DNA from 2 places in the Paenibacillus sp. FSL P2-0322 genome. Region 1 is predicted to be linked to the other one. Evidence: riboswitches for the same ligand, from Rfam matches in the RefSeq annotation. Region 1 holds a riboswitch; the other holds the start of a gene.
The links. Region 1 has a riboswitch for ZMP and ZTP ahead of MKY24_RS04615 (bifunctional 5,10-methylenetetrahydrofolate dehydrogenase/5,10-methenyltetrahydrofolate cyclohydrolase). Riboswitches for the same ligand answer to the same signal wherever they lie in the genome.
Positions count from the first base shown of each region.

Region 2: another riboswitch for ZMP and ZTP. It lies ahead of MKY24_RS24615 (TIGR01440 family protein); the one in region 1 lies ahead of MKY24_RS04615 (bifunctional 5,10-methylenetetrahydrofolate dehydrogenase/5,10-methenyltetrahydrofolate cyclohydrolase).

Region 1 covers NZ_CP150243.1:1,009,772-1,013,181, forward strand. The annotation lists gene MKY24_RS04605 (stalk domain-containing protein) at 1-31, opposite strand, end outside; gene MKY24_RS04610 (cyclodeaminase/cyclohydrolase family protein) at 258-893, opposite strand; gene MKY24_RS04615 (bifunctional 5,10-methylenetetrahydrofolate dehydrogenase/5,10-methenyltetrahydrofolate cyclohydrolase) at 890-1,756, opposite strand; ZMP/ZTP riboswitch at 1,867-1,951, opposite strand; gene MKY24_RS04620 (fatty acid desaturase) at 2,165-3,226, shown strand.
Region 2 covers NZ_CP150243.1:5,571,595-5,575,004, reverse strand. The annotation lists gene MKY24_RS24630 (L-threonylcarbamoyladenylate synthase) at 1-345, shown strand, start outside; gene MKY24_RS24625 (manganese efflux pump MntP family protein) at 487-1,047, shown strand; gene MKY24_RS24620 (low molecular weight protein arginine phosphatase) at 1,152-1,736, shown strand; ZMP/ZTP riboswitch at 1,815-1,896, shown strand; gene MKY24_RS24615 (TIGR01440 family protein) at 2,117-2,704, shown strand; gene glyA (serine hydroxymethyltransferase) at 2,825-3,410, shown strand, end outside.

The DNA of each region.
Region 1 (3,410 bases):
TTATACTGAGTAATAGAGTCCGTCTTTTCATACGATTTTCCTCATTTCTGATCAATGTGTATAAGATAAAAAATGATACCTTCGAGAATATCCCCCTATCCATAGACGTATATAATATAGAAAAGTTTTCCAAAATGTATGAATTTCAATAAAATAACCTCCAAACCCACGATTAGAGATGGATTTGGAGGCTATTTCTTTTAACGAGTAAGCAGAAATATGTTGGTTGGAACAGGTTAAACGCGGTTATGAGCAGACTAATTCGCTATTCGACTGCGCACCATCAACAAGGTTTGGTCTTTGATTTGTCCGATTTCACGGATGAGTGCGGCTGTCTTGGTCTCATAGGAGTATTTGACATCCAAGTCTTTCAGCGAAGCAAGGTTAATGTCGACGGTAAGCAGGGCAGATTGAGCTGCTGCTTCGAACAGGATCGCGCCGATGCCAAGATCCGAAATCACATTTTTATTGGACATTTCCACAATGTTATAGGCTTGCGATAATCCGTCCCGGCATACTTCCAGCAGGCGCATGGGTACCTCAATGGCAGCGATCACCGCTGTCTGTAAGGAATGGGTACGATAGCGCTTTTCTTCGTCTGTTTCCTTGGGCAAACGCAGCGCGGTCATGTACTGTTCAAAGGATTGGATGTCTGCGACCATTAGTTCCTCACAATGTGTAGACAATCTTCCCATGCTGCTAATGACGTCCGTGATTTTTTCATGGATGTGCGCATATTTTTCTCCTTGTGAAAGGTTGGCGGTCATGGAGGTCATAGCCGCGCCTAGTGCCGCAGCTAGTGCGGATACACTTCCTCCGCCGGGGGTAGGCGCTGCACTTGCAGCCTCTTTCAGAAAATGTCCGATGGAATTGTTCCAAGACAGTTCACTCATGAATAGACCACCTCTCTGGAGTAGTGTTGCAGATGTATCGCTTTGAGCAGATTTTTGTACAAAATCGCAGTCGTTAAGGTGCCGACACCGCCGGGAACCGGAGAAATGGCATGTACCTTTTCACCCACGTTTGAAGCAGCGTCACCCACGATTTTTCCTTCCAGTGTCTCGTTAATTCCTGCATCCACGAGAATCAGACCGGGATGGACCATATCCTGCGTAATCACATCAGGGCATCCGACTGCGACGAAGGCAATGTCTGCATGGCTCAGATGCTCTGCAATATCACGCGTACCTGCATGACAGGCGGTAACGGTGGCATTTTCTCTTTGCAACATGTGGAAAAGGGGAAGTCCCACTGTCTGCCCGATGCCCACGAGCGTGACATTTTTGCCTGCCAAGGTGTGACCGTAATGCTTGAGCAGCTCGATACAGGCTTGAGGTGTTGCGGGATATAGTCCGGCGTCACCTGTTACGGTAGCCAGCTTGTTATCAGGTGTTATTCCATCAATATCCTTGTAGGGGGCGATGGATTGTTTAATAACGGAGGCAGAAAGATGTTGGGGAAGCGGCAGTTCCAGCATAATGCCATGTACATGGGATGCATCGTTCAGACTGCCGATCAGGTGCAGTAGCTCGGCTTCGCTAACATGACGATCAAAAGTATGGAGATGAAATGAGATGCCCAGCTTCTCCGCTATTTTTTGCTTGGTCCGGGCATAGTATGCAGATGCCGGATCGCCTTCTACCAATAGGGTCGCCAGATGGGGACGGTGTCCTTGCTGCTTCATTTTTTCTACCTGTGAACGGATCGTTGCATATACTTGCTCAGCTGCTTCTTTGGATTTCATGATTATAGCCATAGTCCGTGCCTCCTCTGAATTTATCGCATGATTTATCAACAGGGTGTCATGGTCTTAAAACGAAAAAAAGTATTTGCACAAGGTCGTCAAGACAGACGAATCCTCTGCAAATACTTCTCCCAGGCGAACGGTACGCTTTTTTTGTATGCTCCCTCGTGGTTCATTCCACTGACTTCGCCAGTCACATACAGCGTTATTATGTCTTATATTTTAACAAATAATCCTCAGAAAAGAAACCCGCGAACATTTGGAAAACGGGTTGTGTTACTTGTCTATATGACAAATGTCATATACCCGAGCTGACGTTTATGACTACAGCGCCTAGAGGCTTTACCTTATACTGAGATTAGATCAACATGTACGCCTAACAGGATCAAGGTATAGGCGTCATTTTAAAGGAGGATCATAATGAGTATGACACAACTCCCATTAGCCCAATTGAAAAAAAATATGGCTCCCTACGAGAAAATAAACACAAAATCCAGCGTTCTGCAACTCATCAATACCTTGGGTCCACTGATCCTATTGTGGTATGCTGCTTATCTTAGTCTGTCGGTTTCGTACTGGCTGACACTTCCAATTGCCATTGTTGCATCGGGGTTTGTGGTACGGACATTTATTATTTTTCATGATTGTGGTCATCAATCCTTCTTCAAAAGCCGCAAGCTGAACGACATTGTGGGAACGATTACAGGTATTATTACGCTCTGCCCTTATCACCAATGGAAAAATAGTCACGCAATCCACCATGCAACCAGCAGTAATCTGGATAAAAGAGGCACAGGTGACATGTGGGTGCTTACGGTAGAAGAGTACACAGAGGCTTCCACATGGACACGGCTGGCCTATCGCATATATCGAAATCCTTGGGTTATGTTTGGACTAGGTCCGATCTATACTTTTTTGATTTCCTATCGGTTTAATATCAAGACAGCCAAACGCAAGGAAAAAATGAACACCTATGTGACGAATATATCCATCGTTGCCTTGTATGCACTGTTGTCATGGGCTATTGGATGGCAGGCCTTCCTTCTCGTACAGGCACCTATCTTTTTTGTATCTGGTATGTTGGGAATCTGGCTGTTCTATGTACAACACCAATTTGAGGATTCGTATTTTGAGCACGATGAAGAGTGGAGCTATATTAATGCGGCCGTAGAAGGCAGTTCTTACTACAAGCTTCCTAAAGTATTGCAATGGATTACGGGCAATATCGGATTTCATCACGTTCATCACTTGAGCCCAAAAGTGCCAAATTATAATTTGGAAAAAGCACATGAAGCGACACCGTTACTTCAAAAGGCGACCACGATCACAGTAAGTAGCAGTCTGCAATCTTTGAAGTTCCGACTTTGGGATGAAAATACGAAAACCTTTTTGACCTTTAAACAAGTGAGGCCGCTCCTCAGCAAACGTGTTGCAGTTACGAAACCCATCCCTACACCTGTTGTAAGCACAGAAAGAAAATAACTTTGTACAAAACTTTTCTGAAGAGATGTTGAAAAATTGCAGTTTACTTTGAGAAATCTAAAGGGATAACATCCTTTTAGATTTTTTTGTTTATATTGAAAATGCAGTACTTTCATTCTTTGTTTTAGCAAGCGCTATTGACAAATCGATTGTCAACCTTTACATTCTATATATCGAAACGATA
Region 2 (3,410 bases), 1.5 Mb from region 1:
CACTACGCGCCGCGAGGCCGCTTGAGCGTGGTACAAGGCCCGTCGTCCGTTGAGGTGACGGGCTGGATTCGCGCCGCGCTGGCGGAGGCTTCCGCGCGCGGGGAGCGCACGGCAGTGCTCGCGTTTGACGAGCATGCCGCCGGCTACGCCGGAGAGCGCGTCTACACGTTAGGCAAGCTGGACGCGCTCCATGAGGCAGCGCAGCGCCTGTACGGCGTGCTGCGCCGCTGCGACGAGGACTGCGTCACCTACATTTTGTCGGAATCCTGTCCGCCGAAAGGATTGGGAGACGCCGTCATGAACCGCCTGCTTAAAGCGGCAGGTCACCGAATCGTCCGCTTGTAGCTTCTGTCGAATCAGAGCCTCTTATATTAAATTTCTCCTCTCCTCGTCTTGGTATTGGGCACTTTCAGTGTATGCTTGTACTGATTTGCCCCTTGTCCGCATAACGTGTACAAGAACAGACGGATAATGGAGGGATGGAGTATGCTGGCAGCCTCTGCCCATGCCGGGCAGGTTGTAACGATTCTGATCATGGCGGTAGCGCTAGGAATGGATGCGTTATCGCTGGGCGTAGGGATCGGCATGAAGGGGATACGCCTGCGAGACGTGCTGCGCATCAGTACTGTTATTGGCTTTTTTCACATTCTGATGCCATTGCTGGGAATGTTCACAGGCCATTATATGAGTTCTTTATTAGGTCATGTGACGGCCTACTTCGCAGGGGGGCTACTCATCCTTTTGGGCGGGCATATGGTGTATAATTCCTTTAAAGGGGACGGCGTACAGGTGTTGGATCATCGTTCGCCTTTAGGCCTTTTGCTGTTTGCACTTGGGGTGAGCGTTGACTCATTTTCTGTAGGAGTGTCACTGGGTATGTTCCAGAGTGATCTGGTGCTGTCCGTTCTGGCGTTTGGTTTTTGCGGGGGAGCAATGGCGATGTTGGGCCTGTTGCTGGGTCGCAAGGTCAGCCGCAATCTAGGAGATTATGGAGAAGCAGTGGGCGGTGCCATTTTGCTGGCATTCGGCTTTATGTTTATGTTTTGATTTTAGCGTAGACAGTGTAAAATAAATGCAGGATTATAGTAAGGGATTAGAATTATAGTAATCCTCTGTTTATATATTTTTTTAACATACGGGGGGTGAAAACGTTGAAGAATATCTTATTCGTATGCACAGGGAACACCTGTCGCAGTCCAATGGCTGAAGGGATGCTGCGTAAGTTGGCTGCTGAGCATGGGCTAGAACTGGAAGTGCGTTCTGCGGGAGTAGCCGCGATGGAAGGCACGCCGATATCCCGACATGCAGAGGCGGTTCTACGTGATCATGATATATCCGATCAGATCACTTCAACCCCTTTGAGCGACGGGCTTGCCGGGTGGGCGCATCTGATCTTAACCTTGACGCAAGGACATAAACAGCACGTAATTCAGCGCTTTCCCCAAACGGCGGGCAAAGTATTTACGCTTAAGGAATATGTGGAGAACCGGGATGCGGTGTTGAATGATGTACAGGAGTTGGATAGTTTATATGCTTCACAGCAGTTGATGGCTTCACTCGGACAAGAGCTATCGGCGCAGGAGCGTGAACGAATGATTGAATTACACCAACGGATTCCGGGCTTTGATATTTCTGATCCGTTTGGCGGTTCGCGAGAAGATTACGATGTCACAGCTGCGGAAATCCGTACGGCACTGCATAAGCTGCTGGACAAGCTAAAGGCATCTTCCGAATAAAATTGGTATTACTCATCTGTTTTGTACGGAATCTGTTGATTTTCGGCGGTTAATCCGTTAAGATAAGGTGGAAAAATGAGAATCCGATGTAACTGGCGACAAAAGTGGGATTAACCACGATGGAGCATCGGATATACGGCCGGTCGCCTGGGCAAAAGAGCAATTCCACATAGGTGTGGACTGCTCTTTTTTTCATATACAAGTTATGCCAGATTTTTAGCTGAGAGTTGATTCCATTAAAGATTCTTCCATTTTTTCTGCTCGAAATCTGAAACATCGGCTATAATATAGTCAGATTGTGATCAGGAGAGAGTGTGTTGAACTTGGGGCATGAGACCGTGCCTAGTCTCTGAGAGGCTGTTCAACCAAAGGAGGTTCCAATGGTGGAACAATTAGATCATGAGATTCCGCTGGAAGCACAGACCACTTCTGTCGTGCGGGAAATCGCAGAAGCAGCCAGTCTCAAGGCTGGTCGCCTGCTGGTTATCGGCGTTAGCACAAGTGAAGTGGCTGGAAGTCGGATTGGTACGGCGGGAGCGCTCGATGTGGCTCAGCAACTGTTGTCTGGAGTAGAGTCTGTTCGCAGGGAGTATGGCTTTGATGTGGCGTTTCAATGCTGTGAGCATTTGAACCGAGCGCTGGTCGTTGAACGGGCTGTGCTGGAGCGATTGGGACTGATGGAGGTTGCAGCTGTTCCTGTTCGTACAGCAGGAGGCTCTATGGCTACCGTCGCCTATCGTTCTATGAGCGACGCGTGTTTGGCGGCGAACGTGCAGGCTCATGCCGGGATAGACATCGGCGAAACGCTGATTGGCATGCATCTGCGACCCATTGCTGTTCCGTTTCGCCCAAGCCTTCGCTGGATTGGCGAAGCACGTGTGACAGCAGCGTTCACCCGTCCTCCACTTATTGGCGGACAACGGGCGGTGTACAGTCTGGAGCAAGAAGTCGGCGGAAACTGCGATTAGCATTTGGCATGGCGGCATGTTTGTACTAATCTTTTTTGCATTGATGATGAGGTACCCAACAGAGGAGCAGGCGTTTGCTTGTATATCCGACAATTGACTATGGAGAGGGAGTAATCAATCATGATGGAACACCTGCGTAAAAGTGACCCGGCAGTGATGGAAGCAATGGGACTTGAACTGAAACGACAACGCCACAATATCGAGCTAATCGCATCCGAGAACATTGTCAGTGAAGCAGTAATGGAAGCTATGGGCTCCGTGCTGACGAATAAATATGCTGAAGGTTATCCGAACAAACGCTACTATGGTGGCTGTGAGCATGTAGATATCGTTGAAGACATCGCACGTGACCGCGCGAAAGAACTGTTCGGCGCCGAGCATGCTAACGTGCAGCCTCACTCTGGAGCACAAGCCAACATGGCGGTGTATCTGGCAGCTCTCAAACCTGGAGATACTGTACTGGGTATGAATCTGGCGCATGGTGGCCACTTAACACACGGAAGTCCGGTTAACGCTTCCGGCTTGTTGTATAACTTTGCTGCCTATGGTGTACGCGAAGACAACTTCCGCATCGACTACGATGAAGTGCGCAAGGCAGCCTTCAAGCACCGTCCTCGTCTGATTGTAGCTGGCGCGAGTGCATATCCGCGTACTATTGATTTTGAAGCTTTTGCTTCCATTGCCAATGATGTAGGTGCTTTGTTCA